Regions from separate parts of the Geobacillus lituanicus genome, predicted to be linked through region 3. Evidence: a T-box and tRNA genes for the amino acid it is inferred to sense, from the RefSeq annotation. Region 3 holds a T-box; the other regions hold tRNA genes.

Region 1 (9,957 bases), 1.3 Mb from region 3:
CCTCGTACACTAAAATCGCCGCCGTATTGGATAAGTTCAGCGAACGGACTTTGTCGTTCATCGGAATGCGCAGGCAACGGTCCATATTGGCTTCAAGCAGTTCTTTCGGCAGCCCGGTCGTTTCACGGCCGAACACAAAGAAAATATGTTTTTCCGTATCGCTGAAATCAAACGAATCGTAGTATTGGCGGCCGAATTTCGTAATAAAGTAAAATTCGCCATGCGGAAACCGGGCAAACAGTTCATCGAGCGAATCGTAATACGAAATGTTGACGTACGGCCAATAGTCAAGGCCGGCGCGCTTTAACATTTTATCATCCGTTGAAAACCCAAGCGGACGAATCAAGTGAAGCGCCGTATCCGTAGCCGCGCATGTGCGGGCGATATTCCCGGTATTAGCCGGAATTTCTGGTTGGTACAGTACTACATGAAGCGGCATTCCGTTCACCTCAGCAACATCGTTTATTTACGGTCAATGATGTGAAAAAATTTATACCGAATGTTTGGCGTATAGGCGCTTGAATCTTCATACGACCAGTAACGCATGCGGCTGTTTGTCGTATGGGCGTTTACAAGCGGCATGCCGTCTTTGTCTTTCGCCACCACGATCGTCGTATGGTCGAAGCGGCCGTCTCCTTGAAAATCATAACAAATGACATCCCCTGCCATCAATTGTTCCGGCTCGGCTACTTCGACCGCCTGCAGGCCGATGCGCGCTCCGCTTAAATACCAGCGCAGCGAATGGGCGACCGCCCAACTGTAACTCCAACTGTTGTTTTGACACCACCATCCTCGCGCCCGGTTCGGATAGCCGGTCATCGGCGCCCCGCCCGCATACAAACATTGGGAAACAAAATTCGTGCAATCAACGTCAAAGGAAGGAAACGCCGGGTTATGGCGGTTCCACCACATTTCTGCATACCGCACCGCCTGCGCGCGATCATATTGGTAAAACAGCCGCTCGCCCGTCCACCGTTCACGCTCAACGCGCGGTGCTTCAACGCGATCCCCCATCCGGCTGATCTGCTGGTCATCAACCAACTCACCACCCAAAAAGCGGGCGCGCCGTTCCTCCACCTGCTCCTCTATATACAGATCAGCCCTATGCTTAATGAGAAATTGATAGTGGGCCATATAAGCAATCGTTGTCTCCCGCTCGACGGCCTGCCTGCCGACAATTCGTCCGCGGATCGTGCACCGGACGATTTCCGCTCCTCGTTTGTCGCACAGTTGCTTCTTGCGTATGATTTCTTCATCTTGTACGCGTGGTTCTGATACAAACGAACGAGCCCGCTCATCGAGCCACTGTTGCAACTGCTTTTTCATGCCGCTCCCCACTTTCTTTTTGTTACTACCTTATGTAGGGAGGCGGAGGTTCTTTCCCTATTCCTTTGTCTCAGACAACAGTTTCAGCCCTTTGTCAATCTCGGCGATTACATCCATGTCCGTCTCGGTTTGTCGTGCCTCTTCCAAGTGAGGCTTGGCGGTTGCATCCCCGATTTTCCCAAGCGCCCATGCCGCTGTCCCGCGGATGACCGGGCGGCTGTCTTCTTTTAACAACCGGAGTAAATGCGGCACTGCCGTCCGGTCTTTGTAGTGAGCGAGGGCAATAATCGCATTGCGCTGAATCGGTTTTTTCCCGCGCCATGAACCGGCCATCGCACCAAACTTCTCTTGAAACTCACGGTTCGTCATGTCAAGAAGCGGAACCAGCTTCGGTTTGGCCGCCTCCGGATCCGGCTCAAATTCCGGATGCAAATGGAAATCTTTCCCCTTATTTTCTGGACAGACTAATTGGCATGTGTCGCAACCATACAATCGGTTGCCAATTTTCTCGCGGAATTCATCAGCCAAAAACCCTTTCGTTTGCGTTAAGAATGAAATGCATCGTTGTGCATTCAGCTGTCCCCCTTGCACAAGCGCCCCCGTCGGACAGGCGTCAATGCATTTCGTGCACGTCCCGCACCGGTTTTCAACTGGCTCATCTGGAGGAAACGGAATGTTGGTGATCATTTCCCCAAGATACACGTAGGAGCCAAACTCTGGGGTAATGATCGAACAATTTTTCCCGCTCCAGCCGATCCCAGCCCGTTCTGCCACCGCGCGGTCAGCAAGTTCTCCCGTATCCACCATCGATCGCACGCGGGCGGATGGCACCTTTGCCAGCAAAAATTCCTCCAGCTTCTGCAAACGTTCCCGCAGCACAACATGGTAATCCTTTCCCCACGATGCACGGCAAAACAGGCCGCGCCGCTCCGTTTTCGTCCCGCGCGGTGCATCCTTCATTTTCGACGGATAAGCGAGGGCAATGGCAATGATCGATTTTGCTTCCGGAAGAAGCAATGAAGGATTCGTCCGCTTCTCAATATCCGGCTCTTCAAATCCCGACTGATACCCGAGCTCCTGCTGGCGGCGCAGCCGTTCCTTTAATTCAACAAACGGATCAGCGCTCGCAAATCCGATTTTATCAATGCCGATTGACCGACTGTACTCAATGACTTCCTGCTTTAATGCCATAACATCCATCGTTTTCCCTCCTTTCGTCATATATGGTAAAATGAAATCCGAGGTGATCAAGATGAAATGCGTGATATCAGAACAACTAAAGCAACGCCTTCCTTCTGGTAAATTCGGCGTCATCCGCTATCATCATATCGAGGTCAGCGATTCACCGCAAATGTTAAGGGGGAGGCTTGAGCTGTTTCAAGAATCTCTTTACATCGAGCTGCAGGAAAAGTCGATTGCCGACATTCCCGAGCTCGCCGAATGGCGCCGGACCTTCAAACAAATCGGCACCGATCCAAGCCGCTACCGTCCGTCTAGCGAGAGCTTATACCGGCGCATCCAGAAAAAAAACTTTCTCCCTTCGATCCACTCCGCGGTCGACGTGAACAATTTCTTTTCTCTTTATTACAAAATTCCGCTCGGCATCTATGATCTTGACCGCATCGAAGGGACAGTGACCATCACAATAGGCACAGAGCAAGACGAATACATCGCCTTAAACGGCCGTTCCGTCAACTTCGCTGACAAACTTGTCAGCAAAGACGAACGCGGCCCGTTTGGCAGCCCGATCGTCGACTCTGAGCGCACGGCGGTAACGAGAGAGACAAAAAACGCCCTGCAAATCGTTTATTTCCTTCCGTCGATGAGCGAAGACGCCGCCCGCCACCAACTTCAAGCCATTCAAACAATGTTTGTTCAAATTCATGGCGGCGAGGCCGACGCGCAATTGCTGTCATAAACTACGGAAATGCTGTCTGCCATCAGCTTCCCGCCGGGAAGCTTCCTTTATCCAAGCGGTGCGGTCGATGGCTGGCAGCTTGAAAAACAAAACAAAAAACGCAATGCCCCGTTCGCTGACGAAACGAAACACTGCGTTGTCCCCAACCCTTAATATACATTGGCTATTATAACAAAAAAGAGCCTAGACAGCAAGAAAAAAACGCAAAAATCGACAAAAAAAGATTGCAGAAAAAGGCACCAGGTTGTCTGGTGCCACTAACCAGTGACCCGTACGGGATTCGAACCCGTGTTACCGCCGTGAAAGGGCGGTGTCTTAACCACTTGACCAACGGGCCGCTTATGGCGGAGAAGGCGGGATTTGAACCCGCGCGCCGCAAAACTGCGACCTAACGGTTTAGCAAACCGTCCCCTTCAGCCACTTGGGTACTTCTCCAAAGAAATGGCTCCGCAAGTAGGATTCGAACCTACGACCTACCGGTTAACAGCCGGTTGCTCTACCGCTGAGCTATTGCGGAATGATGAGCAAGAAGCCTAGCACAAAACTTATCCTGTCCCTTCCTCTGCCAGCAAATTCAAGGAAGCCAAATGCGTCGGGACAACTCGAAGCATATTCGACGATGCACCTGCTCGTCGCTGAGCTATTGCGGAATGATGAGCAAGAAGCCTAGCCCAATACTTGCCCTGTCCCTTCCTCTGCCAGCAAATTCAAGGAAGCTAGATGCGTCGGGACAACTCGAAGCATATTCGACGATGCACCTGCTCGTCGCTGAGCTATTGCGGAATGATGAGCAAGAAACCTAGCCCAATACTTGCCCTGTCCCTTCCTCTGCCAGCAAATTCAAGGAAGCTAGATGCGTCGGGACAACTCGAAGCATATTCGACGATGCACCTGCTCGTCGCTGAGCTATTGCGGAATGATGAGTAAGAAACCTAGCCCAATACTTGCCCTGTCCCTTCCTCTGCCAGCAAATTCAAGGAAGCTAGATGCGTCGGGACAACTCGAAGCATATTCGACGATGCACCTGCTCGTCGCTGAGCTATTGCGGAATGATGAGTAAGAAACCTAGCCCAATACTTGTCCTGTCCCTTCCTCTACTAGCGAATGCAAGGAAGCAAAATGCATCGAGGCAAGCGGAACCATGCACGCACAAGAACGTTCATTAAGTATTATAACGAATCATCTGACAATATGCAATGGAAAATGGTGGGCCTAAGTGGACTTGAACCACCGACCTCACGCTTATCAGGCGTGCGCTCTGACCAGCTGAGCTATAGGCCCCTCAAAAGCGGGTGATGGGAATCGAACCCACGACATCAGCTTGGAAGGCTGAGGTTTTACCACTAAACTACACCCGCATAATATTTGGCTTAACATCCGCCACGCTGCTTCCATGCCCCTTCCTCTACCAGCTGATTCACAGAAGCCAGATGCGTCGGGGCAACTCGAAGCAGATTCGATGATGCAGATGCTCGTGGCTGAGGTTTTACCACTAAACTACACCCGCATATCATTTAGTTGAACATCCGCCACGCTGCTTCCATGCCCCTTCCTCTACCAGCTGGTTCACAGAAGCCAGATGCGTCGGGGCAACTCGAAGCCAATTCGATGATGCAGATGCTCGTGGCTGCGGTTTTACCACTAAACTACACCTGCATATAAAATTTTAAAGAAGAAAAAGGGCGACTAGTGGGAATCGAACCCACGCATGCCAGAGCCACAATCTGGTGCGTTAACCACTTCGCCATAGCCGCCATATTTCTGGTGCCGGCTGCAGGACTTGAACCCGCAACCTACTGATTACAAGTCAGTTGCTCTACCAATTGAGCTAAGCCGGCACATTTAACATGAGTTACTGGCTCATATGATCTGCTTGGTTGTGCCTCTTCCTCTACAAGCTGATTCGAGGAAGCTAGGTGCGTCGAGGCAACTCGAAGCCAATTCAATGATGCCGACGCTCGTCTCTACCAATTGAGCTAAGCCGGCACATTTAACATGAGTTACTGGCTCATATGATCCGCTCTCGGTTGTGCCTCTTCCTCTGCAAGCTGATTCGAGGAAGCTGAGTGCGTCGAGGCAACTCGAAGCCAATTCAATGATGCCGACGCTCGTCTCTACCAATTGAGCTAAGCCGGCACATTTAACATGAACTTGAATGTGAACTACCCGCCACCTACGCTTCGCTTAGAGGTGGAGGCTTCAAGCGACTTGTGCGTGTTCGCCGAACGGTAAGCCACACACAAGAACCCTTTACGCTTCCCTTCGTTCCGAAGGTGTCCGTTCTAGCCATATTCTATCCTATTCGTTGGCTAACGCCAACCGATATTCATCTCCCACTCACTGGGTTACACCCTTCGCGTTCCTTGAGGTGGGAGACTTCTTTCGGAAATCCGTTAAATGGCGGAGGAGGAGGGATTCGAACCCCCGCGCGCCTTGCGGCGCCTCTCGGTTTTCAAGACCGACCCCTTCAACCACTTGGGTACTCCTCCAAAAAGAAACTTAGCAATGGTGGACCTTGTAGGACTCGAACCTACGACCGGACGGTTATGAGCCGTCTGCTCTAACCAGCTGAGCTAAAGGTCCGATAATGGTGGCGGTGGAGGGGATCGAACCCCCGACCTCACGGGTATGAACCGTACGCTCTAGCCAGCTGAGCTACACCGCCAAATCAAAATATTAGTGGTGGAGCCTATCGGGATCGAACCGATGACCTCCTGCTTGCAAAGCAGGCGCTCTCCCAGCTGAGCTAAGGCCCCATGGAAAATCGGGAAGACAGGATTTGAACCTGCGACCTCACGGACCCGAACCGTGTGCTCTACCAAGCTGAGCTACTTCCCGATGAACGCGCTCGAGAGGATTCGAACCCCTAACCTTCTGATCCGTAGTCAGAATGCTCTATCCAATTGAGCTACGAGCGCACGTGCCGAGGGCCGGACTCGAACCGGCACGGTAGTTACCTACCCCAGGATTTTAAGTCCTGTGCGTCTGCCAATTCCGCCACCCCGGCGGGCGAGTGGAGCGGAAGACGGGGTTCGAACCCGCGACCCCCACCTTGGCAAGGTGGTGTTCTACCGCTGAACTACTTCCGCAAAACGATGAGCCATGGAGGACTCGAACCTCCGACCCTCTGATTAAAAGTCAGAATGCTCTACCTACTGAGCTAATGGCTCATGGTTAGGATAACACTCTAAGCTTCATTTCACTCTACCTGCCCCTTCCTCTACAAGCTTATTCGAAGAAGTCAAGTGCGTCGGGGCAACTCGCAGCGAACTCGAAGATGCAACGCTCGTTACTGAGCTAATGGCTCATGGTTAGGATAACACTCTAAGCTTCATTTCACTCTACCTGCCTCTTCCTCTCCCAGCTTATTCGAGGAAGCAAGTGTGTCGAGGCAACTCGAAGCCTATTCGAAGATGTATCGCTCGTTTCTGAGCTCATGTTTCGCTAGTTGAATTTTTTCAAAATGGAAGATGCCGGCTGCAGGACTTGAACCCGCAACCTACTGATTACAAGTCAGTTGCTCTACCAATTGAGCTAAGCCGGCACGTTTAACATGAGTTACTGGCTCATATGATCTGCTCGGTTGTGCCTCTTCCTCTACAAGCTGATTCGAGGAAGCTAGGTTCGTCGAGGCAACTCGCAGCCAATTCGATGATGCCGATGCTCGTCTCTACCAATTGAGCTAAGCCGGCATAATTTATAGTTTGATGGTGGCTCGGGACGGAATCGAACCGCCGACACAAGGATTTTCAGTCCTTTGCTCTACCGACTGAGCTACCGAGCCATATATTATTTTTTAACTCGCTCGTTGAATTGCTCTGTGCCTCTTCCTCTACCAGCTGATTCAAAGACGCTCGATGCGTCGAGGCAACTCGAAGCGAATTCGATGAAGCGGATGCTCGTCTCTACCGACTGAGCTACCGAGCCATATTAAGTTTTACGTTGCTTTGCTTGTACTGCACTGTGTCTCTTCTTCTGCAAGGTGATTCGAGGAAGGCAAATGCGTTGAGGCAACTCCGACTGAGCTGCTGAGTTGTCTCTTTTCATAATTTTGAAACAATGGCGGTCCCGACGGGACTCGAACCCGCGATCTCCTGCGTGACAGGCAGGCATGTTAACCACTACACTACGGGACCAATTTGGTTGCGGGGGCAGGATTTGAACCTGCGACCTTCGGGTTATGAGCCCGACGAGCTACCGGACTGCTCCACCCCGCGACGATAGGAAATGATTCAGTTTCGATCATGCTCTGAGTAAATTTTTCGTTGCCCCTTCCTCTACTAACTGATTCGAGGAAGCCAAATGCGTCGGGGCAACTCGAAGCGGTTTCGAGGAAGCAAAGGCTTGTTGCTCCACCCCGCGACGATAAGAATACACAATTGGTGTAAGTGGTGGAGGATGACGGGATCGAACCGCCGACCCCTTGCTTGTAAGGCAAGTGCTCTCCCAGCTGAGCTAATCCTCCACATGTTTTGCCTAGCAGCGACCTACTCTTGCAGGGGCGCTGGCCCCAACTACCATCGGCGCTGGAGGGCTTAACTTCCGTGTTCGGGATGGGAACGGGTGTTTCCCCTCCGCTATCACCACTAGGCAATAATGGACAAGTCTTATTATAAGGAAAGTTAGGTTCTTGTCAAGAACTTTTTCATTCCTTCAAAACTAGATAACCGTTTCGGGAAGAAGCCGCGGCGCCTCCACTTTTCTTGTTAGGTTAAGCCCTCGATCGATTAGTATCCGTCAGCTCCACGTGTCGCCACGCTTCCACCTCGGACCTATCGACCTCGTCATCTTCGAGGGATCTTACCCGCCTGACGCGGTGGGAAATCTCATCTTGAGGGGGGCTTCACGCTTAGATGCTTTCAGCGCTTATCCCGTCCGCACATAGCTACCCAGCGGTGCCCCTGGCGGGACAACTGGTACACCAGCGGTGCGTCCATCCCGGTCCTCTCGTACTAAGGACAGCTCCTCTCAAATTTCCTGCGCCCGCGACGGATAGGGACCGAACTGTCTCACGACGTTCTGAACCCAGCTCGCGTACCGCTTTAATGGGCGAACAGCCCAACCCTTGGGACCGACTACAGCCCCAGGATGCGATGAGCCGACATCGAGGTGCCAAACCTCCCCGTCGATGTGGACTCTTGGGGGAGATCAGCCTGTTATCCCCGGGGTAGCTTTTATCCGTTGAGCGATGGCCCTTCCATGCGGAACCACCGGATCACTAAGCCCGACTTTCGTCCCTGCTCGACCTGTCCGTCTCGCAGTCAAGCTCCCTTGTGCCTTTGCACTCTCCGAATGATTTCCAACCATTCTGAGGGAACCTTTGGGCGCCTCCGTTACCTTTTGGGAGGCGACCGCCCCAGTCAAACTGCCCGCCTGACACTGTCTCCCACCCCGCTAAGGGGTGCGGGTTAGAACTTCAATACCGCCAGGGTGGTATCCCACCGCCGCCTCCACCGAAGCTGGCGCTCCGGCTTCCCAGGCTCCCACCTATCCTGTACAAGCGATACCAAAATTCCATATCAGGCTGCAGTAAAGCTCCACGGGGTCTTTCCGTCCTGTCGCGGGTAACCTGCATCTTCACAGGTAGTATAATTTCACCGGGTCTCTCGTTGAGACAGCGCCCAAGTCGTTACACCTTTCGTGCGGGTCGGAACTTACCCGACAAGGAATTTCGCTACCTTAGGACCGTTATAGTTACGGCCGCCGTTTACTGGGGCTTCGGTTCGCACCTTCGCTTCCGCTAAGCGCTCCCCTTAACCTTCCAGCACCGGGCAGGTGTCAGCCCCTATACGTCGCCTTTCGGCTTCGCAGAGACCTGTGTTTTTGATAAACAGTCGCTTGGGCCTTTTCACTGCGGCTCGTTCGGGCTCTTCACCCAAACGAGCACCCCTTCTCCCGAAGTTACGGGGTCATTTTGCCGAGTTCCTTAACGAGAGTTCTCCCGCGCGCCTTAGGATTCTCTCCTCGCCTACCTGTGTCGGTTTGCGGTACGGGCACCTCTTCCCTCGCTAGAGGCTTTTCTTGGCAGTGTGAAATCGGGGACTTCCGGATGACTCCGTCGCCATCACCGCTTGGCCTTACAATCCGCGGATTTGCCTACGGATCAGCCTTGCGGCTTGGACAGGCTCTTCCAGCCGCCTGCTCGCCCTATCCTCCTGCGTCCCCCCATCGCTCAAACGGGAAGGAGGTGGTACAGGAATCTCAACCTGTTGTCCATCACCTACGCCTTTCGGCCTCGGCTTAGGTCCCGACTAACCCTGAGCGGACGAACCTTCCTCAGGAACCCTTAGGCTTTCGGCGCAGAGGATTCTCACCTCTGTTTTCGCTACTCATACCGGCATTCTCACTTCTAAGCGCTCCACCAGTCCTTCCGGTCTGGCTTCAACGCCCTTAGAACGCTCCCCTACCGATGACCAACGGTCATCCCGCAGCTTCGGCGGCACGTTTAGCCCCGGTACATTTTCGGCGCAGAGTCACTCGACCAGTGAGCTATTACGCACTCTTTAAATGGTGGCTGCTTCTAAGCCAACATCCTGGTTGTCTCGGCAACTCCACATCCTTTTCCACTGAACGTGCACTTTGGGGCCTTAGCTGGCGATCTGGGCTGTTTCCCTCTCGACCACGGATCTTATCACTCGCAGTCTGACTCCCGGGCATAAGTCGTTGGCATTCGGAGTTTGACTGGGTTCGGTAACCCGATGAGGGCCCCTAGC
Region 2 (9,957 bases), 180 kb from region 3:
CCACGGCTCAACCGTGGAGGGTCATTGGAAACTGGGGGACTTGAGGGCAGGAGAGGAGAGCGGAATTCCACGTGTAGCGGTGAAATGCGTAGAGATGTGGAGGAACACCAGTGGCGAAGGCGGCTCTCTGGCCTGTACCTGACGCTGAGGCGCGAAAGCGTGGGGAGCAAACAGGATTAGATACCCTGGTAGTCCACGCCGTAAACGATGAGTGCTAAGTGTTAGAGGGGTCACACCCTTTAGTGCTGCAGCTAACGCGATAAGCACTCCGCCTGGGGAGTACGGCCGCAAGGCTGAAACTCAAAGGAATTGACGGGGGCCCGCACAAGCGGTGGAGCATGTGGTTTAATTCGAAGCAACGCGAAGAACCTTACCAGGTCTTGACATCCCCTGACAACCCAAGAGATTGGGCGTTCCCCCTTCGGGGGGACAGGGTGACAGGTGGTGCATGGTTGTCGTCAGCTCGTGTCGTGAGATGTTGGGTTAAGTCCCGCAACGAGCGCAACCCTCGCCTCTAGTTGCCAGCATTCAGTTGGGCACTCTAGAGGGACTGCCGGCGACAAGTCGGAGGAAGGTGGGGATGACGTCAAATCATCATGCCCCTTATGACCTGGGCTACACACGTGCTACAATGGGCGGTACAAAGGGCTGCGAACCCGCGAGGGGGAGCGAATCCCAAAAAGCCGCTCTCAGTTCGGATTGCAGGCTGCAACTCGCCTGCATGAAGCCGGAATCGCTAGTAATCGCGGATCAGCATGCCGCGGTGAATACGTTCCCGGGCCTTGTACACACCGCCCGTCACACCACGAGAGCTTGCAACACCCGAAGTCGGTGAGGTAACCCGCAAGGGAGCCAGCCGCCGAAGGTGGGGCAAGTGATTGGGGTGAAGTCGTAACAAGGTAGCCGTACCGGAAGGTGCGGCTGGATCACCTCCTTTCTAAGGACGAAAAGCGGAGGCCGCAATGGCCAACTGTCGATACACAGCGCTTTCGTTTCGTTCAGTTTTGAGGGAATGAGAAATTCCTTCACTTGTTTTGCGCCTGCGTCTTCTAGCAGATTCAAGGAAGATGGATTCCTCGGCGCAAAGCTGCAAGGAAGCAGACTCAAGGCAGTCGCTTCGTTCAGTTTTGAAGGGATGAGAAATTCCTTCAAAAGCGCCTGTGCCTGCGTCTGCTAGCAGGTTCGGGGAAGTAGCTTCGTTTGCGTCTGCGTCTACAAGCGGATTCGGAGAAGCCGAATTCCTCGACGCAAGACTGCAGAGAAGCAAATTCAAGAAGCAGTCTCGTTCCTTGAAAACTAGATAACCGGAAACACAAAGGAAGAAGCCGAGAGCGCTGTAGGTTAAGCTAGAAAGGGCGCACGGTGGATGCCTTGGCACTAGGAGCCGATGAAGGACGGGGCAAACGCCGAAACGCTCCGGGGAGCTGTAAGCAAGCGTTGATCCGGAGATGTCCGAATGGGGGAACCCACTGTCCGTAATGGGGCAGTATCCATGCCTGAATCCATAGGGCATGGAGGGCACACCCGGGGAACTGAAACATCTTAGTACCCGGAGGAGAAGAAAGCAAACGCGATTCCCTGAGTAGCGGCGAGCGAAACGGGAACAGCCCAAACCAAGAGGCGTGCCTCTTGGGGTTGTAGGACCGCTCATTGTGGGAGTGAGAAAGGAACGGGGTAGACGAACCGGTCTGGAACGGCCGGCCAGAGAAGGTGACAGCCCTGTAGTCGAAACTTCGTTCCCTCCCGAGCGGATCCTGAGTACGGCGGGACACGGGAAATCCCGTCGGAAGCAGGGAGGACCATCTCCCAAGGCTAAATACTCCCTAGTGACCGATAGTGCACCAGTACCGTGAGGGAAAGGTGAAAAGCACCCCGGAAGGGGAGTGAAAGAGAACCTGAAACCGTGTGCCTACAAGTAGTCAGAGCGCGTTCATGCGTGATGGCGTGCCTTTTGTAGAATGAACCGGCGAGTGACGATGGCGTGCGAGGTTAAGCCGAAGAGGCGGAGCCGCAGCGAAAGCGAGTCTGAACAGGGCGAAAAGTACGTCGTCGTCGACCCGAAACCAGGTGATCTACCCATGTCCAGGGTGAAGGCCGGGTAACACCGGCTGGAGGCCCGAACCCACGCACGTTGAAAAGTGCGGGGATGAGGTGTGGGTAGGGGTGAAATGCCAATCGAACTTGGAGATAGCTGGTTCTCCCCGAAATAGCTTTAGGGCTAGCCTCGGGATGGAGAGTGTTGGAGGTAGAGCACTGATTGGGCTAGGGGCCCTCATCGGGTTACCGAACCCAGTCAAACTCCGAATGCCAACGACTTATGCCCGGGAGTCAGACTGCGAGTGATAAGATCCGTGGTCGAGAGGGAAACAGCCCAGATCGCCAGCTAAGGCCCCAAAGTGCACGTTCAGTGGAAAAGGATGTGGAGTTGCAAAGACAACCAGGATGTTGGCTTAGAAGCAGCCACCATTTAAAGAGTGCGTAATAGCTCACTGGTCGAGTGACTCTGCGCCGAAAATGTACCGGGGCTAAACGTGCCGCCGAAGCTGCGGGATGACCGTTGGTCATCGGTAGGGGAGCGTTCTAAGGGCGTTGAAGCCAGACCGGAAGGACTGGTGGAGCGCTTAGAAGTGAGAATGCCGGTATGAGTAGCGAAAACAGAGGTGAGAATCCTCTGCGCCGAAAGCCTAAGGGTTCCTGAGGAAGGTTCGTCCGCTCAGGGTTAGTCGGGACCTAAGCCGAGGCCGAAAGGCGTAGGTGATGGACAACAGGTTGAGATTCCTGTACCACCTCCTTCCCGTTTGAGCGATGGGGGGACGCAGGAGGATAGGGCGAGCAGGCGGCTGGAAGAGCCTGTCCAAGCCGCAAGGCTGATCCGTAGGCAAATCCGCGGATTGTAAGGCCAAGCGGTGATGGCGACGGAGTCATCCGGAAGTCCCCGATTTCACACTGCCAAGAAAAGCCTCTAGCGAGGGAAGAGGTGCCCGTACCGCAAACCGACACAGGTAGGCGAGGAGAGAATCCTAAGGCGCGCGGGAGAACTCTCGTTAAGGAACTCGGCAAAATGACCCCGTAACTTCGGGAGAAGGGGTGCTCGTTTGGGTGAAGAGCCCGAACGAGCCGCAGTGAAAAGGCCCAAGCGACTGTTTATCAAAAACACAGGTCTCTGCGAAGCCGAAAGGCGACGTATAGGGGCTGACACCTGCCCGGTGCTGGAAGGTTAAGGGGAGCGCTTAGCGGAAGCGAAGGTGCGAACCGAAGCCCCAGTAAACGGCGGCCGTAACTATAACGGTCCTAAGGTAGCGAAATTCCTTGTCGGGTAAGTTCCGACCCGCACGAAAGGTGTAACGACTTGGGCGCTGTCTCAACGAGAGACCCGGTGAAATTATACTACCTGTGAAGATGCAGGTTACCCGCGACAGGACGGAAAGACCCCGTGGAGCTTTACTGCAGCCTGATATGGAATTTTGGTATCGCTTGTACAGGATAGGTGGGAGCCTGGGAAGCCGGAGCGCCAGCTTCGGTGGAGGCGGCGGTGGGATACCACCCTGGCGATATTGAAATTCTAACCCGCACCCCTTAGCGGGGTGGGAGACAGTGTCAGGTGGGCAGTTTGACTGGGGCGGTCGCCTCCCAAAAGGTAACGGAGGCGCCCAAAGGTTCCCTCAGAATGGTTGGAAATCATTCGGAGAGTGCAAAGGCACAAGGGAGCTTGACTGCGAGACGGACAGGTCGAGCAGGGACGAAAGTCGGGCTTAGTGATCCGGTGGTTCCGCATGGAAGGGCCATCGCTCAACGGATAAAAGCTACCCCGGGGATAACAGGCTGATCTCCCCCAAGAGTCCACATCGACGGGGAGGTTTGGCACCTCGATGTCGGCTCATCGCATCCTGGGGCTGTAGTCGGTCCCAAGGGTTGGGCTGTTCGCCCATTAAAGCGGTACGCGAGCTGGGTTCAGAACGTCGTGAGACAGTTCGGTCCCTATCCGTCGCGGGCGCAGGAAATTTGAGAGGAGCTGTCCTTAGTACGAGAGGACCGGGATGGACGCACCGCTGGTGTACCAGTTGTCCCGCCAGGGGCACCGCTGGGTAGCTATGTGCGGACGGGATAAGCGCTGAAAGCATCTAAGCGTGAAGCCCCCCTCAAGATGAGATTTCCCACCGCGTCAGGCGGGTAAGATCCCTCGAAGATGACGAGGTCGATAGGTCCGAGGTGGAAGCGTGGCGACACGTGGAGCTGACGGATACTAATCGATCGAGGGCTTAACCTAGAAAAGCGCAGGCGAGCGGTTCGCCGCGACGGGCAAATGTTCTTCACCCGCAGGGGTGCTAGCACCCCGAGGGGGAAGGTTATTTGACCCCGAGCGGCGGCGAGCCGGAGCTAGACAATGAAAAGTGGAGGCGCCGCGGCTTCTTCCCGAAACGGTTATCTAGTTTTGAAGGAATGAAAAAAAGTCCTTGACAGCTCAACGCGAATCATTATAATAATAAATGTCTAAAGTGATGTCATTCCGCAGTAGCTCAGTGGTAGAGCAATCGGCTGTTAACCGATTGGTCGCAGGTTCGAATCCTGCCTGCGGAGCCATCGTGGAGAGCTGTCCGAGTGGTCGAAGGAGCACGATTGGAAATCGTGTAGGCGTGAATAGCGCCTCAAGGGTTCGAATCCCTTGCTCTCCGCCATGATTCATCAACATGGCCCGTTGGTCAAGTGGTTAAGACACCGCCCTTTCACGGCGGTAACACGGGTTCGAATCCCGTACGGGTCACTTCTTCGTGGAGGATTAGCTCAGCTGGGAGAGCACTTGCCTTACAAGCAAGGGGTCGGCGGTTCGATCCCGTCATCCTCCACCATTTTCAATCGTTGTGGAGTGGAGCGACGAGCCTTTGCTTCATCGAATTCACTTCGAGTTGCCTCGACGCATCTGGCATCTTTGAATCAGCTTGTAGAGGAAGAGGTAACGGATAACAACGCTAAGAACATTGTGCAAATTAATTTACTTTCCTATCGTCGCGGGGTGGAGCAGTCCGGTAGCTCGTCGGGCTCATAACCCGAAGGTCGCAGGTTCAAATCCTGCCCCCGCAACCAAATTGGTCCCGTAGTGTAGTGGTTAACATGCCTGCCTGTCACGCAGGAGATCGCGGGTTCGAGTCCCGTCGGGACCGCCATTGTTTCAAAATTATGGAAAGAGACAGCTCAGCAGTTCAGTTGGAGTTGCCTCAACGCATTCTGGCTTCCTCGAATCAGCTTGTAGAGGAAGAGACACGGTGCAGTACAAGCAAAGTAATGAAAAACTTAATATGGCTCGGTAGCTCAGTCGGTAGAGCAAAGGACTGAAAATCCTTGTGTCGGCGGTTCGATTCCGTCCCGAGCCACCATATAACATAATGTGCATCATATGTATGCCGACTTAGCTCAATTGGTAGAGACGAGCATCCGCTTCCTCGAATCGGCTGCGAGTTGTCCCGACGCATCCCGCTTCTTCGAGTTGGCTGGTAGAGGAAGGGACACAACAAATGAACAATGAGCCGCGATTTATATCATAATTATGCCGACTTAGCTCAATTGGTAGAGCAACTGAATCGTAATCAGTAGGTTGCGGGTTCAAGTCCTGCAGTCGGCACCATTCCTTGGAGGGGTAGCGAAGTGGCTAAACGCGGCGGACTGTAAATCCGCTCCCTTTGGGTTCGGCGGTTCGAATCCGTCCCCCTCCACCATGATTGAAGGGGCATAGTTTAATGGTAGAACAGAGGTCTCCAAAACCTCCGGTGTGGGTTCGATTCCTACTGCCCCTGCCATTTTGATTATCATTATGGCGACTATGGCGAAGTGGTTAACGCACCAGATTGTGGCTCTGGCATGCGTGGGTTCGATTCCCACTAGTCGCCCTTCACTTTTACAGCGTTGGGGTATAGCCAAGCGGTAAGGCAACGGACTTTGACTCCGTGATGCGTTGGTTCGAATCCAGCTACCCCAGCCAATGATGCGGAAGTAGTTCAGTGGTAGAACACCACCTTGCCAAGGTGGGGGTCGCGGGTTCGAGTCCCGTCTTCCGCTCTCGATCAAGGCGGCATAGCCAAGTGGTAAGGCAGAGGTCTGCAAAACCTTTACCCCCGGTTCGAATCCGGGTGCCGCCTCCATCTAATGAATATAAAAAGTGTTGACAGACATGAAGTAATGTGATAAAATAATGCATGTCGCGCCGATGTGGCGGAATTGGCAGACGCGCACGACTCAAAATCGTGTGGGGTAGCCCCCCGTGTGGGTTCGACTCCCACCATCGGCATCGAAAATAGGGAGAAGGTTTTAGAGACAAGGGGTTTCACGTAAGTGGAATCCCTTGTTTTTTATTTACCGAATACGATTCGAGAAAAGAAAATCGTGTGCGTACAATCGTGTTCGGTGAGGTGAAATGGAAAGTGCCTACGTGCGGCCATCATGCCCACGTTTCTGTATTTGGGGCGTTGAATGTGCTCAATGGGGACACCGTTCTTCATCGAGCAGTCGCTGCGAATGCGACGACGTTTTTGGATTTTTTAAAGATCTTGAAGATCCGTTATCCAGACCAGCTGATCGTGCTCGTGCTCGACAATGCCCGCATCCACCATGCCAAAATGGTGAGAGATTTCTTGCGCCAAGAAGGGGAATCGTTTCACTTGATCTTTTTACCTCCTTATTCCCCACAGCTGAATCCCATCGAACGCTTGTGGAAATGGCTCAAGGATGCGGTCATTGCCAATGTGTTTCACAAAGATCAAATGGATATTGACCAAGCCATTGCCCGGTTTATGGAATATATAGATCAACAACCGGAAGAGGTGCTTCGACGCTTGGGGTGTGCAGCGTGATGCAAAGGTTAACTTTTCAAGGTGCATTTATATAGTTAAGTGTAAAATTATAGAAGGAATTATATAGATAGGAAGCGAAATAGAGTAGAAAGATAAGGTGAAAAACGAAGTAACTATTCAGCCACATCATAAAGTGAGCTGAATATTTTCTTCTTTCCTTGTCTATGATGTGAATACTGATAGACAAGGAGGTGAATCGCATGTTGACGGTACAACAAGCTGTATTTACAGTTGAGAGCTTAATCGGCAAAGTTCAACAACAAAAACAGCTCATTCATCAACTCATTCAAGAAAATGAACATTTGCGTCACGAAAACAAACAACTACGCAAAGAAAATGAACAACTGAAGTACCGTGTTCAAGAGCTGGAAGCACGCACGAAAAAAAACAGCTCCAATAGCCATTTGCCCCCATCTTCTGACCGTTTTGAGAAAAAGCGTTCCTCCCGCGAGCCGTCTGGCAAAAAGCCTGGTGGGCAAGAGGGACATGAGGGGAAGACGCTCCGTCAAGTGGAACATCCACATCATCGTGTCGTCCACCGTGTGCATACGTGTCAAGGATGTGGAGCTTCTTTGTGTGAAGTCAAACCGTTCAAAGTCGATATCCGTCAAGTGTTTGATGTCCCTCGTGTGGCGATCGAGGTGACACAACATGAACGTGAAGTGAAATCGTGTCCACATTGTCGATGCGTGCAACAAGCCGAATTCCCATCCCATGTCACGAATCATGTGCAATACGGTCCACGGCTCACGGCGCTCGTTGTTTATTTACATCATATCCAATTGATCCCGTACAAGCGTTTAAGTGATACAATCGAAGCGTTATATCAACACTCGATTAGTACAGGAACCCTTGCCAATATGGTGAAACGAGGACGCGAAGCGCTGGAATCAAATATGGACATCATCGAAGACGCCTTACTTGAATCCAACATCCTGCATGTCGATGAAACGAGTTTGCGCATCAATGGGAAACTCGCATGGGTGCATGTCGCGTGTACATCGAGATATACATACTTGGCTCCTCACGCTTCTCGTGGAAAAAAAGCGACCGATGATATCGGGATTCTTCCCCGATATGAAGGGACGATGATGCACGATGCGTTCGGTACATATCCGAAATACACACATGCCACCCATGCCCTTTGTCACGCCCATCATTTGCGTGAGTTAAAAGGATTCATCGAACAAGGGCATACGTGGGCGATGCGCATGACCACGTTTCTGTTAGCCGCCAAGCAAGCCGTCGAAGCCCATCACGGTGCACTTTCCGAAGAAGAAGCGAGACGGTGGGAACGAGTGTATGATCGCATCCTAGAAAGAGCACAACACCGATTAGAAACGATGACGCCTCTTCCGAAAAAAGCACTCGCTTTTGTTCGACGCCTTCAAAAACGAAAGGAAGAAGCGCTGCGTTTCTTACGTGAAGTACATGTTCCCTTTGACAACAACCAAGCCGAACGCGATCTTCGCATGGTCAAAGTCAAAGAGAACATTTCGGGTACGTTTCGCGAAGAAACATTCGCGCAGTCGTTTTGCATCGCAAGAAGCATCGTTTCCACACTGACGAAACACGAAAAAAACGTGTGGGATTCGTTATGTCTTCTGTTGGCAGGCGAAACGATCGATCGAGTTCTTTCCGCTACCTAGGGCATTTTCTATGACCGAAATGCCCTATTTGTGCTGGGCTTTTTTATACACTAGCACTGGGGTGAATAGTTACAAAACGAACGTCTAAGCAAGGGATGCTGCTCGATGTAGTATGCTATATCATTTTTCTGTTAGTTGTCTGGCATGTGGCGCACGGTCACATTGATGACTATTATGCGACGCTTATCTCCACCGTTTTCGGCATGGCATACAAGATATACTGCTTTCTTTCTATATTTTGAAGCTCATCAATAAATAGAAAGGTGGAAGCATGAGATGAAAGTAGAATTAAGCAAATTTCGCGTAAAGGAAGGAAAATCGAAGCGGGTGGATGAATGGATGGAATTATTAAACACACATATGAACGAGGTGCTGTTGACGCTCAAAGATGAAAAAATGCATGTCGAAGCGATCTTCCGCGAGCGAAATGAGGAAGGAGAGTTTCTTTACTGGTTCTCTGTTCAGGGAGAAGGCGGGATTTCCGTAGAAGAGTCCGAACACGAAATTGATAAAAAACATTTGGCGTTCTGGTATGAGTGTATTGATGAGGAATATAACGAACCTGTGATCACGACAGAAGTAGTGATGATTCCAGAGCATATTCGTAAGGCGATGGAGTAAGCAAGTTTGAGAAGTTAATCATGAATCTAATCACGAGTGTTGATTATCCAAAATTATACATACGCCTTCCATCAATTTGGGCATACTCAAACAAAGCAGCGGCCCTCCCCGATTTCCAATCGAGAGGAAGCTGCCCAGAGAAAAAACGGCGAACAAACGAAATGAAGGAAAGAGAGCGGTTCGTCCGTTTTTTGGTTTGATCATACAGCCATCGCAACAGCACATACGCGATGAATGCCGCAAACAGTTGGTTGTATACCGCATTTTCCGTCGTGCCAAACAAGGTCGGGACATTCAGAATATTGCTTCACCCAACGGAAAAAGACCTCAACAGTCCAACGTTGTTGGTACATGTCGGCAATGGTTTCCGCAGACGCATGGAAGAGGTTCGTCACGACCCGAATGTCGCGGCCATTCGCATCTCGAAAGATCACCACCCGGTGACGTTTGGTGGAGCGGTATTGTTTCGTTCCCAACTGGCACGTGAAGTCGGCTTGAACCGATGAGGATGTGCTGGAAAGGCGGTTCAAGCTTTTTTTCTGATGAAGTTCGATGTTGTCCTTCATCCGAATGACAAACAGCTGATGCTGCTCTACAAATCGATCGAGGCGTTCGATTTTGACATACGCCCGGTCTTCCACCAGCACTTGTTGAGCGTTCGTCAACTGTTCTCCCACTGGGCCATCGTGACGCAGTCCGGTCGTTTCCACCATGTCTGCCGGCAACGAGGATTCCGGCGAATACGCGACGTGCAGCTTCACTCCGGCGCGTTCGCCGTGATACGGTGCCCATGGCAGGCGGTTTTTCCCGACCGTGACGGTCGTCGAATCCACCACCCGAAGCGG
Region 3 (9,957 bases):
CGAGTACAACCGTCCGTATGTGGAAAAGCTGTTGACAGGCCATGCGTACATCATGGTGAACGTCATGCGCCGGCCGATTGGATTTTATGTGTCAAAGGGCAATCCTCGCAGCATTCAAACGTGGCGCGACTTAGGAAGGAGCGACGTCGTGATCGTCAATCGGGAGAAAGGGGCCGGGGCGCGCGTCCTGTTAGATGAACAGCTGCGCCTGCATGGATTGTCGCCGTCCGCCATTCGCGGCTATGAACGCGAGGAAACAAGCCATTTGAGCGTCGCCTCCGCGGTGGCGTCAGGTCTCGCCGATGTCGGCATCGGCACGGAAAAGGTGGCGCGAATGGCCGGCGTCGAGTTCATTCCGCTAATGAACGAACAGTATGATGTCGTCATGCTGCGGACGCCGGAGAATGAATCGCTCATCGCTTCCGTGCTCGACGTGCTCCGCTCCGATTCGTTCCGCGCCGAACTCGAAGCGCTCGGCGGGTACGATGTGTCGCAAACCGGGCGCATTATAGCTGAACGCGGCTGACAGGGCATCCACCTTTGTTAGCATCCTTCGTTTTCTGAATCTGTTTGAAAACGAGCTCTCATCAAAAAAAGCTGTTCCAAAAGCCCATCGCTTTCGGAACAGCTTTTCGTTTTACCCGCGCAACACGGCGCCAAATTGCTGCTCGACCGCCGCCAATACCCGCTCATAGACGGCCGTGACTTCTTCATCCGTGAGCGTCCGCTCCGGATCATAGAAGCGGAGCGAGAAGGCGAGCGATTTTTTCCCGGCCGGCAGGCGCTCGCCTTGGTAGACGTCAAAGAGGGAGACGTCTTTGACGAGCGGTTTCCCGGCTTCGGCGATCGCCTGCTTCAAGGCGCCGGCTTCGACCATTTCGTCAACGACCAAGGCGATGTCGCGCACGACCGACGGGAAGCGCGGAATCGGCTCGTAGCGGATCGCTTCGCTTTCGGCGTTCAACAGATCGGTCAAGGCGAGCTCGAACACGTACGTTTCTTTTAAATCGTACTCTTTTTGCACGGCCGGATGGAGCTGGCCGACAAAGCCGATCACCTTGCCGTCAAGCGCAATCTCCGCCGTCCGTCCCGGATGCAAATCGGCGCGCTTGGCCGGCTTGTACTCGATGCGGGCGGCGAGTCCAAACAAGTCGAACAAGCCGTCCAAAATGCCTTTGGCAACGTAAAAATCAACGGCCTTTTTCTCTCCTTGCCATAAATGGGCGTGCCATAAGCCGGTGAGAACGCCGGCGAGGCGCTCTTTTTCCGCTGGTTGGACGCCTTCTCCTTTGGACAAGTAGACAGAGCCGATTTCGTACAAGGCGACGTTCTCGACTTGGCGGGCGCGGTTGTAGCTCGCCGCTTCAAGCAGATGCGGAATTAAGCTTTGCCGCAAAACGCTCCGCTCTTCGCTCATCGGCAGCGCCAAGCGGACCAATTCGGCCGTCTCAAGCGCAAAGCGCGCCGCTTTGTCCGGGCTCGTGAGCGAATACGTGATGGCTTGGAACAAGCCCGCCCCTTCCAAATAGCGGCGGACGCGGCGGCGCTTCGCCTGATGCGGCGTGAGTCCGCCCGGCTTCGCCTCCGCCACCGGCAGCGTCGCCGGCAGACGGTCGTAGCCATACAAGCGCGCCACTTCCTCGATGATGTCTTCTTCAATCGCAATGTCGCGCCGACGCGACGGGACATCGATCGTAAACGTTCCGTTGTCTTCTGTGAACGGAAATTGCAAATTCGAAAGAATCACGGCCACTTCCTCTTTCGACATCGCCGTGCCGAGGACACCGTTGATGCGTTCGAGCGTGACCGTCACCGCCACCGGCTCCTCACGCCACACGCTCGCTTCCACGACGCCGCCGACGACCTCGCCGCCGGCGTATTCGGCCATCAGGGCGGCGGCGCGCTCGAGTGCTTCTTTCGTCCGCGCCGGATCGATGCCTTTTTCAAACCGAGTGCTCGCTTCGCTGCGCAGCCCGTGGTCTTTTACCGCCTGGCGGATGACCGGGCTTGTAAAGTACGCCGCTTCAATAAACACGGTTTTCGTGTCATCGCGCACTTCCGAATTCGCCCCGCCCATCACCCCGGCTAAGGCGACCGGCTCGCGGCCGTTCGTGATGACAAGGTGGTCTTCGGTCAGCTTCCGTTCGACATCATCGAGCGTGACAATCGTTTCGGCTGCCTTTGCGCGGCGGACGACAATTTCCTGCGAACCGAGGCGGTCGTAGTCAAACGCATGAAGCGGTTGGCCATACTCAAGCAAAATGTAGTTCGTAATGTCGACGACGTTGTTGTGCGGGCGAATGCCGGCTGCCATCAAGCGCGCTTGCATCCAAAGCGGCGACGGGCCGATCCGGACGTTTTTCACGATCCGCCCGGCGTACAGCGGGTTGTCTTCCGGCGCCTCGACGCGGACGGAAATGTAGTCGTGAACGTTTTCGTTCGTTTCTTTGACCGCCGCTTTCGGCAGCTTTACTTCACGTCCGAGAATGGCCGCGACTTCATAGGCGACGCCGATCATGCTTAAACAGTCGGCGCGATTGGGCGTCAAAGACAGTTCGAGCACTTCATCGTGCAAGCCGAGCCATTCCAGTGCATCGGCGCCGACCGGCGCATCGCTCGGAAAGACGAAAATGCCGTCTGCATACTCTTTCGGCACGACTTTCGTTTCGACGCCGAGCTCTTGGAGCGAACAAATCATTCCGTTCGATTCTTCCCCGCGCAGCTTCGCCCGTTTGATTTTGAAATTGCCCGGCAGCACCGCCCCGACTTTGGCGACGGCGACCTTTTGCCCTTTGGCGACGTTCGGGGCGCCGCAAATGATTTGCACCGGCTCGCCTTCGCCAAGGTCAACGAGGCACTTCCGCAGTTTATCCGCATTCGGGTGCGGCTCGCACTCGAGCACATGGCCGATGACGACGCCGTTCATCCCGCGGTCGAGCGCCTCAACCCGCTCGACTTCAATGCCGCTTTTCGTGATGCGATCAGCGAGTTCCGCGGCGGTGACCCCCGTCAAATCGACGTACTCGCTCAGCCAACGGTAAGACACGAGCATGGAAAACCCCTCCTTTTTCTGTTACACACGCAAAAATTGCCGCAAGAAACGTAGATCGTTTTGATAGAAATGACGGATGTCGTCAATGCCGTACTTCAGCATCGCGATCCGCTCCGGCCCCATGCCGAACGCAAAGCCGGTGTACGTTTTCGAATCAAAGCCGGCCATCTCAAGCACGTTCGGATGCACCATGCCGGCTCCTAAAATTTCGATCCAGCCGGTGCCTTTGCAGACGCCGCAGCCCCGCCCTTCGCATCGGAAGCAGGACACATCGACTTCGACCGACGGCTCGGTGAACGGGAAAAAGCTCGGCCGGAAGCGGATGTCGCGCCCTTCCCCGAACAGCTTGCGGGCAAATTCGCGCAGCGTCCCTTTCAAATCGCTCATCCGGATGTTCCGGTCCACAACCAATCCTTCAATTTGCGTAAACTGGTGCGAATGCGTCGCATCGTCCGTATCGCGGCGGTACACTTTGCCCGGACAAATGATTTTCACCGGGCCGCGCCCGCGGTGTTTTTCCATCGTCCGCGCCTGCATCGGCGATGTGTGGGTGCGAAGCAAAATCTCCTCCGTGATGTAAAACGAATCTTGCATATCGCGGGCCGGGTGGCCTTTTGGCAAATTGAGCGCCTCAAAGTTGTAATAGTCGGTCTCGACTTCCGGCCCTTCGGCGACCGTATAGCCCATGCCGATAAACAAATCTTCAATTTCTTCAATGACGCGTGTCAGCGGATGGGGATTGCCAAGACTCACAGGTCGTCCCGGCAGCGTCACATCGATCGCTTCGGCGGCCAGCTTCCGCTCGACTTCCTCCTGTTCCAGTTTCGCTTGTTTCGCCTCGAGCGCCTGCTGAATCGCCGCTCTCACTTCATTGGCCAGCGCGCCGAGTTTCGGGCGCTCTTCCGGCGGCAATGCCCCCATGCCGCGCAGCACTTCGGTGATCGGCCCTTTTTTGCCCAAGTAAGCGACGCGCACGTCATTCAGTGCTTTGACGTCTTTCGCCTCATCGATTCGGCGAAGCGCTTCTTGCTTCAGCTCGTACAGCCGTTCTTTCACTTGAGTCCCTCCTCTATCCAAAATAAAAAACCCGCCCCCCGGTAAGGGACGAGTTGTTGCTCGCGGTACCACCCTTGTTAACAGCACAAATGTGCTGTTCGCTTCATTGCGATAACGGCCGAAAGCCGGAACACCTTTACATCCCCTTTTGGGATGGTCCCGGTGCCAACTCGGGAGGTGAACTTCACTTGCGTCGGCCATAAAAACGCTCCCAGTCTCCGGCGTTTTCTCCCTGGATGGCGAGCAGCAAGCTACTTTTCTCCGTCATCGTTGTTGTCCGTATGGAAAATGTCGCTATTTATTATACGCAAAGAAAACGGCAAAGGCAAGGTCAGGCCGAAATTTCTTTGCGCAGCTCATCGTTTACCGCACCGCCTGCAAGGAATAAAGCAAAATTCCGGCCGCGACGGCGACATTCAGCGACTCGGCTTGGCCGTAAATCGGGATGTAGATGGTTTCCGTCGTCATCTCGAGCCATTCGCGCCGGACGCCGCTTCCTTCATTGCCGACGAGCAAGGCGAAGGAAGACGAAGGCGGAACGGTGCGGTAATCAACGGCATTCTCCAAGGCCGTTCCGTACACCGGAATGCCCTGCTCCTTGAAACGCGCGATCCATTGCGCCAAATCGCCTTTGACAACCGGAAGATGAAACAGCGACCCTTGCGTCGCCCGCACGACTTTCGGATTGTACACATCGGCGCACCCTTCGCCAAGGATGACAGCATCGATCCCGGCGGCATCGGCGGTGCGAATCATCGTCCCGAGATTGCCCGGGTCTTGCACGGCGTCAATGAGCAAGGCGGTCTTCACGCCTTCAAGCTCGGCCGGCAGCTGTCGGCACACCGCGGCGATGCCTTGCGGCGTCTCCGTGCTGCTGATCGCCTTCATCACCGCTTCGGTCACGATCACAACCGGGACGCTGACGTCCCAGCCGGGCGGGATGGCTGTCCGCTCGTCCACCATCAGCTCAACAAGCGGCGCTCGGCTTTTTACAGCCTCTTCGACAAGATGAAACCCTTCAAGCAAAAACAATCCGGTCTCATCGCGCCCTTTTTTGGTCAGCAGCTTTTTCCATTGTTTGACGCGCGCATTTTTCGGCGATTCGATCCGCTTCACCGTTTCGTCCCCCAATGTTTGGCGATAAACTCGTCGCGCCCGGACGCGGCGCGGTCTTGCTTGTAATGCTCCGGATTTTTCTTATGGTAGTTTTGATGATACTCTTCCGCCGGGTAAAACGTCGTCGCCGGCAAAATTTTCGTTACAATCGGCTTCGAGAAGCGTCCGCTTTCCTCGAGCGCCCGCTTTGACTGCTCGGCGAGCTGGCGCTGTTTTTCGTTATGGTAAAAAATCGCCGTCCGGTATTGCGGCCCGCGGTCGTGAAACTGGCCGCCGTCATCGGTCGGGTCGATTTGACACCAATACAGCTCCAACAGCCGCTCATACGGAAAGACGTCCGGGTCAAACGTGATTTGCACCGCTTCGTAATGGCCGGTCGTGCCGGTTTTCACTTGCTCGTATGTTGGGTTTTCGACATGCCCGCCCGTATAGCCGGAGACGATGCCGTAAATGCCGTCAAGCTCCTCAAACGGCGTCACCATGCACCAAAAGCAGCCGCCGGCGAATGTCGCTTTTTCCATTGTGTCGTCACCTCATTCGTCAAGTTTCTTCATTTGATTATAACAAAATGTGTGCCGTTGTCATCTTTCACGACCAAAGCCAAGTTCCTTCACAAAGCCAGGCTCGTTCCGTTCCGCACGCCGGCCGCTCATGTCACTGAGTCAAGCTGTCGTTTCATTTCGGTCTAGTTTTTCCTCTATTATACCATATACGAGAGCCGCTCCATGTATAAATCCGCCGCCATTGGCAAACGATAACGGTGTACAATACGGCCAATGAGGTGAGACAAATGGATTTGAACTTGCGGAAAGCCATTATGCACAACGTCGCCAACAACTCGAAAGAACAGCTCGAGAATACAATCGAGGACGCGATCCAGCGTGGCGAGGAAAAATATTTGCCCGGCCTCGGCGTCCTCTTTGAAGCCATTTGGACGCACGCCAATGAACAGCAAAAAGACATGATGCTCACCACGCTCGAGCAGGCGGTTAAACAATGACGAACACCGGCCGAATCGGCCGGTGTTTTTATTCGTCAAACGTCAGTTGTTTCACTTTGTCGGCTTCAAGCCGTTTGATTACTTCGACAAGCAGCTTGACCGTGTTTTCATAATCGTCGCGATGCAAAATGGCGGCGTGCGAGTGGATGTAGCGCGTCGGAATGGCGATCGTGAGCGACGGAACGCCGATACCGGTTAAGTGAATTGCTCCCGCATCCGTACCGCCGCCCGGCATGGCATCAAAATGGTACGGAATGTTCATCTCTTCCGCCACTTCGATGACGAATTCGCGCAAGCCGCGGTGCGACACCATCGTCGCGTCGTACAGGACGATGTGCGGGCCGGCGCCGAGTTTGCCCATCGCTTCTTTTTCCGACACGCCCGGTGTATCGCCGGCAATGCCGACATCAACAGCAAACGCGATATCCGGCTGAATGAACTGGGCCGCTGTGCGCGCACCGCGCAAGCCGACTTCCTCTTGCACCGTGCCGACGCCGTATACGGTGTTCGGGTGGTCGACGCCTTTTAACTGCTTGAGCACATCGATGGCGACCGCACAGCCGATCCGGTTGTCCCATGCTTTCGCGAGCAGCATTTTTTCATTGTTCAATACCGTAAATTCAAAATACGGCACGATCATATCGCCCGGGCGGACGCCCCACTCCATCGCTTCCTCGCGGCTTGTCGCGCCGATGTCGATGAACATGTCTTTGATGTCGACCGGTTTTTTGCGCGCCTCCGGCGGCAAAATGTGCGGCGGCTTTGAGCCGATGACGCCGGTGATGTCGCCTTTTTTCGTCACGATCGTCACGCGCTGGGCGAGCATTACTTGGCTCCACCATCCGCCAAGCGTTTGGAAGCGGATGAATCCTTTGTCGTCGATTTGCGTCACCATAAAGCCGACTTCATCCAAATGGCCGGCGATCATCACTTTCGGCCCGCCTGATTTCCCTTCTTTTTTGGCGATCAAGCTGCCGAGGCCATCCGTTGTCACTTCATCCGCATACGGAGCTATGTATGTCTTCATCACATCGCGCGCTTCCCGCTCATTGCCGGGGACGCCTTTCGCATCGGTCAACGCTTTCAGCATTGTCAACGTTTCATCGAGCTTCACCATCTTGGCACCCCTTTCCGGTTTTGTCCACTTTTTTATTATACTTGAAAAGGCTGACGATTGGCAAAATGAATCATTCGCCACCCGAAAAAAGATCAGTAGCGCTCGTTTTGCCGCTTGTGGTTCACTTCATTTTTCCGCCGATACGCCGCCTCGATGTCGTCGGAAGAAAAACCGAGCGCCACGCCAAGCCGCCAATACTCCGCAAACAGCGCATCATATTCCCCTCGCGCTCTCGTCTCCCCGAACCGCTCGGCGGCGCGAAAGATGGCCAAAAACTGCTCAACAAGCGGCCGCTCGACAGCCGGAAGCTCCCGGCTTTCATAAAACAGCCCGCAATCCAGCCCAAGCGACAATAAAAAATGCAAGCCGTCCACATATTCCTCAAGCACTCGCTCGGCTGGCGCGGGCGGTTTGATGCTCCAAAATTTAAAACAGCGCGTCTCATTGGCCAGCTCCCCAAGTTCGACGAGAAACGCAAGCATTTTCCGATTGAACAAGTCCTCATGCATAAGGCCGTGCTCTGTTTCAATCCGCTCATCCAACATGCGCTGCATATCGTAAAGCAAAGGCCAATCCATGCTCTTTTCCCCCTTCTACCACATCCAGTTCCAATAGAAAAACGCCTCCGCGGCTGCCAGCAGCGGAAGCCCATAGCGAAAAGCCGAATGGCGCGTTTTATGGCGAAACGTGTACATTCCAGCTGCCGCACCGATGGCCCCGCCCGCAAACGCCAGCAGCCAAAGCGTCCGCTCGGCGATGCGAAAGCGGCGGCGTTTCGCTTTTTGTTTGTCGAGCCCCATCATAAAAAAGGCAAGAAGATTGATCGCTATTCCGTATTGTACCATATCCATCCCTTTCCTTGACAGAAAAACAGCAGCGCTGATCGGCTTTCAAGCCCCCCCATTTCGTTGCCGAAGAAAAACGGCCACCCTTTGTCAGGATGGCCGTCATGGTTACTTATTCAAGTTCGCTTTCGCCAAATCGGCGAGTTGGGCAAACGCCGCTTGGTCGTTGACCGCCAAGTCGGCGAGCATTTTCCGGTTGACTTCGACGCCGGCCAATTTCAAGCCGTGCATCAAACGGCTGTACGACAGGCCGTTTTGGCGGGCCGCCGCATTGATGCGGGCGATCCACAGTTTGCGGAAATCGCGCTTCCGTTGACGGCGGTCGCGATACGCATACATGAGCGATTTCATCACTTGCTGGTTCGCAACTCTATATAACGCGTGTTTCGCGCCGAAATAGCCTTTCGCAAGCTTCAATACTTTTTTGCGACGTCTGCGCGTCACTGGTCCACCTTTTACGCGTGGCATAATCGTTCCCTCCTATAGTCGGTCGTTATTTCAAGTTGTCGAGCATTTGGCGAATGCGTTTGAAATCGCCAGGCGAAACGAGCGTCGCTTTGCGCAACTGGCGTTTTTGTTTTTTCGTTTTATTGGCAAACAAGTGGCTCGTATACGCATGGCCGCGTTTCAATTTGCCGCTCGCCGTCTTTTTGAACCGTTTCGCCGAGCCGCGGTGAGTTTTCATTTTTGGCATCACAGTTTCCTCCTTACTTGTTGTCGTTTTTCGGTGCGAGCACGAGAAACATGTTGCGCCCGTCCATTTTCGGCGCCGTTTCGACGACCGCGATGTCGGCGCACGCTTCCGAGAAGCGGTCAAGGACGCGCTGTCCGATTTCTTTATGGGTGATCGCCCGTCCTTTGAAGCGGATCGTCGCTTTCACTTTATCGCCTTTTTCCAAAAACTTGCGCGCGTTGCGCAGTTTCGTGTTGAAGTCATGCTCCTCGATCGTTGGGCTGAGGCGCACTTCTTTCACATTGATGACCTTTTGCTTTTTGCGCGCTTCTTTTTCTTTCTTCTGCTGCTCGAAGCGGAATTTCCCGTAATCCATGATGCGGCAAACAGGCGGTTTGGCGTTCGGCGCCACAAGCACGAGGTCCAAGTTGCGTCTCGCCGCAATTTCGAGCGCTTCCTGCTTCGACTTGATGCCAAGTTGGTCGCCGTTTTGATCGATCAAGCGCACTTCCCGGGCACGAATTTGCTCGTTGATAATGAAATCTTTGCTAATAATGAGCCACCTCCAAGGTTTTTTCCAACTGGCTTGTTTGCCGGCAGAGCCCGCTCTCAACGAAAAAGCGCGGATGCACAAAGCACCCGCGCACGACGTTCGGACAAAAAGTTGGCGAACCGTAACAACCTGCCAACAGCCTTCTTGGCGTCGGTCAGGTGAGAAGCGGGCGCTTCTGCTTTCGTTACAAACAAGCAATCATTCCACTTTATACACTATACCACCTTGGCGATGGCATGTCAAGGAGCGGCTCTTGATAAACACAACGTCCTTTATTATAATGGATTCTCACTTCGTTAGCAAGAGAAAATTTTCAGTTGACCGCAACAATGCGCTCCAGCCTCCGCCTGCGCGCGAAAAAAAAGCGGTCCGAAACGCGTCGGACCGCCATAGGTCGTTCCTTATTTCGCCCGTTTTTCCCGCACGTCTTCCGCTAACAAGGCGGCAAATTCATCAAGCCCCATCGTCCGGCTCTCTTTTTCGCCGTAGCGTCGGACGTTGACCGCTCGCTCGGCCGCCTCTTTGTCGCCGACAACGAGCATGTA

The links. A T-box is a leader RNA that pairs with one kind of tRNA and senses whether it is charged. The one in region 3 lies ahead of pheS (phenylalanine--tRNA ligase subunit alpha), so its partner is inferred to be a tRNA-Phe.
Region 1: it has a tRNA-Phe gene. The T-box ahead of pheS (phenylalanine--tRNA ligase subunit alpha) is inferred to sense a tRNA for this amino acid. The anticodon was not compared.
Region 2: it has a tRNA-Phe gene. The T-box ahead of pheS (phenylalanine--tRNA ligase subunit alpha) is inferred to sense a tRNA for this amino acid. The anticodon was not compared.

Annotation. Positions count from the first base shown of each region.
Region 1 is NZ_CP194773.1:881,558-891,514, reverse strand. It holds gene trmL (tRNA (uridine(34)/cytosine(34)/5-carboxymethylaminomethyluridine(34)-2'-O)-methyltransferase TrmL) at 1-439, opposite strand, end outside; gene ACR1UW_RS04485 (amidase domain-containing protein) at 463-1,326, opposite strand; gene queG (tRNA epoxyqueuosine(34) reductase QueG) at 1,384-2,526, opposite strand; gene ACR1UW_RS04475 (B3/B4 domain-containing protein) at 2,579-3,244, shown strand; tRNA gene ACR1UW_RS04470 (tRNA-Glu) at 3,510-3,581, opposite strand; tRNA gene ACR1UW_RS04465 (tRNA-Ser) at 3,587-3,679, opposite strand; tRNA gene ACR1UW_RS04460 (tRNA-Asn) at 3,687-3,761, opposite strand; tRNA gene ACR1UW_RS04455 (tRNA-Ile) at 4,449-4,525, opposite strand; tRNA gene ACR1UW_RS04450 (tRNA-Gly) at 4,532-4,602, opposite strand; tRNA gene ACR1UW_RS04445 (tRNA-His) at 4,926-4,998, opposite strand; tRNA gene ACR1UW_RS04440 (tRNA-Thr) at 5,007-5,082, opposite strand; tRNA gene ACR1UW_RS04435 (tRNA-Ser) at 5,643-5,733, opposite strand; tRNA gene ACR1UW_RS04430 (tRNA-Ile) at 5,751-5,827, opposite strand; tRNA gene ACR1UW_RS04425 (tRNA-Met) at 5,833-5,909, opposite strand; tRNA gene ACR1UW_RS04420 (tRNA-Ala) at 5,925-6,000, opposite strand; tRNA gene ACR1UW_RS04415 (tRNA-Pro) at 6,009-6,082, opposite strand; tRNA gene ACR1UW_RS04410 (tRNA-Arg) at 6,088-6,162, opposite strand; tRNA gene ACR1UW_RS04405 (tRNA-Leu) at 6,166-6,251, opposite strand; tRNA gene ACR1UW_RS04400 (tRNA-Gly) at 6,259-6,333, opposite strand; tRNA gene ACR1UW_RS04395 (tRNA-Lys) at 6,341-6,414, opposite strand; tRNA gene ACR1UW_RS04390 (tRNA-Thr) at 6,716-6,788, opposite strand; tRNA gene ACR1UW_RS04385 (tRNA-Phe) at 6,953-7,028, opposite strand; tRNA gene ACR1UW_RS04380 (tRNA-Asp) at 7,305-7,380, opposite strand; tRNA gene ACR1UW_RS04375 (tRNA-Met) at 7,385-7,461, opposite strand; tRNA gene ACR1UW_RS04370 (tRNA-Val) at 7,634-7,709, opposite strand; rRNA gene rrf (5S ribosomal RNA) at 7,719-7,835, opposite strand; rRNA gene ACR1UW_RS04360 (23S ribosomal RNA) at 7,952-9,957, opposite strand, start outside.
Region 2 is NZ_CP194773.1:3,025,341-3,035,297, reverse strand. It holds rRNA gene ACR1UW_RS15550 (16S ribosomal RNA) at 1-937, shown strand, start outside; rRNA gene ACR1UW_RS15545 (23S ribosomal RNA) at 1,340-4,267, shown strand; tRNA gene ACR1UW_RS15540 (tRNA-Asn) at 4,507-4,581, shown strand; tRNA gene ACR1UW_RS15535 (tRNA-Ser) at 4,586-4,676, shown strand; tRNA gene ACR1UW_RS15530 (tRNA-Glu) at 4,691-4,762, shown strand; tRNA gene ACR1UW_RS15525 (tRNA-Val) at 4,772-4,847, shown strand; tRNA gene ACR1UW_RS15520 (tRNA-Met) at 5,006-5,082, shown strand; tRNA gene ACR1UW_RS15515 (tRNA-Asp) at 5,087-5,162, shown strand; tRNA gene ACR1UW_RS15510 (tRNA-Phe) at 5,297-5,372, shown strand; tRNA gene ACR1UW_RS15505 (tRNA-Thr) at 5,545-5,620, shown strand; tRNA gene ACR1UW_RS15500 (tRNA-Tyr) at 5,627-5,711, shown strand; tRNA gene ACR1UW_RS15495 (tRNA-Trp) at 5,719-5,792, shown strand; tRNA gene ACR1UW_RS15490 (tRNA-His) at 5,810-5,882, shown strand; tRNA gene ACR1UW_RS15485 (tRNA-Gln) at 5,900-5,974, shown strand; tRNA gene ACR1UW_RS15480 (tRNA-Gly) at 5,980-6,051, shown strand; tRNA gene ACR1UW_RS15475 (tRNA-Cys) at 6,061-6,134, shown strand; tRNA gene ACR1UW_RS15470 (tRNA-Leu) at 6,196-6,280, shown strand; gene ACR1UW_RS15465 (IS630 family transposase) at 6,378-6,842, shown strand; gene ACR1UW_RS15460 (IS66-like element ISBst12 family transposase) at 7,043-8,491, shown strand; gene ACR1UW_RS15455 (DUF6176 family protein) at 8,768-9,112, shown strand; partial or broken gene ACR1UW_RS15450 (IS4 family transposase) at 9,156-9,957, opposite strand, start outside.
Region 3 is NZ_CP194773.1:2,844,607-2,854,563, forward strand. It holds gene ACR1UW_RS14575 (substrate-binding domain-containing protein) at 1-526, shown strand, start outside; gene pheT (phenylalanine--tRNA ligase subunit beta) at 638-3,052, opposite strand; gene pheS (phenylalanine--tRNA ligase subunit alpha) at 3,074-4,108, opposite strand; T-box leader at 4,150-4,385, opposite strand; gene ACR1UW_RS14590 (TrmH family RNA methyltransferase) at 4,472-5,224, opposite strand; gene msrA (peptide-methionine (S)-S-oxide reductase MsrA) at 5,221-5,745, opposite strand; gene sspI (small acid-soluble spore protein SspI) at 6,015-6,224, shown strand; gene ACR1UW_RS14605 (M42 family metallopeptidase) at 6,253-7,341, opposite strand; gene ACR1UW_RS14610 (dUTP diphosphatase) at 7,434-7,919, opposite strand; gene ACR1UW_RS14615 (DUF1294 domain-containing protein) at 7,935-8,186, opposite strand; gene rplT (50S ribosomal protein L20) at 8,295-8,654, opposite strand; gene rpmI (50S ribosomal protein L35) at 8,680-8,880, opposite strand; gene infC (translation initiation factor IF-3) at 8,894-9,472, opposite strand; ribosomal protein L20 leader region at 9,468-9,599, opposite strand; gene thrS (threonine--tRNA ligase) at 9,814-9,957, opposite strand, start outside.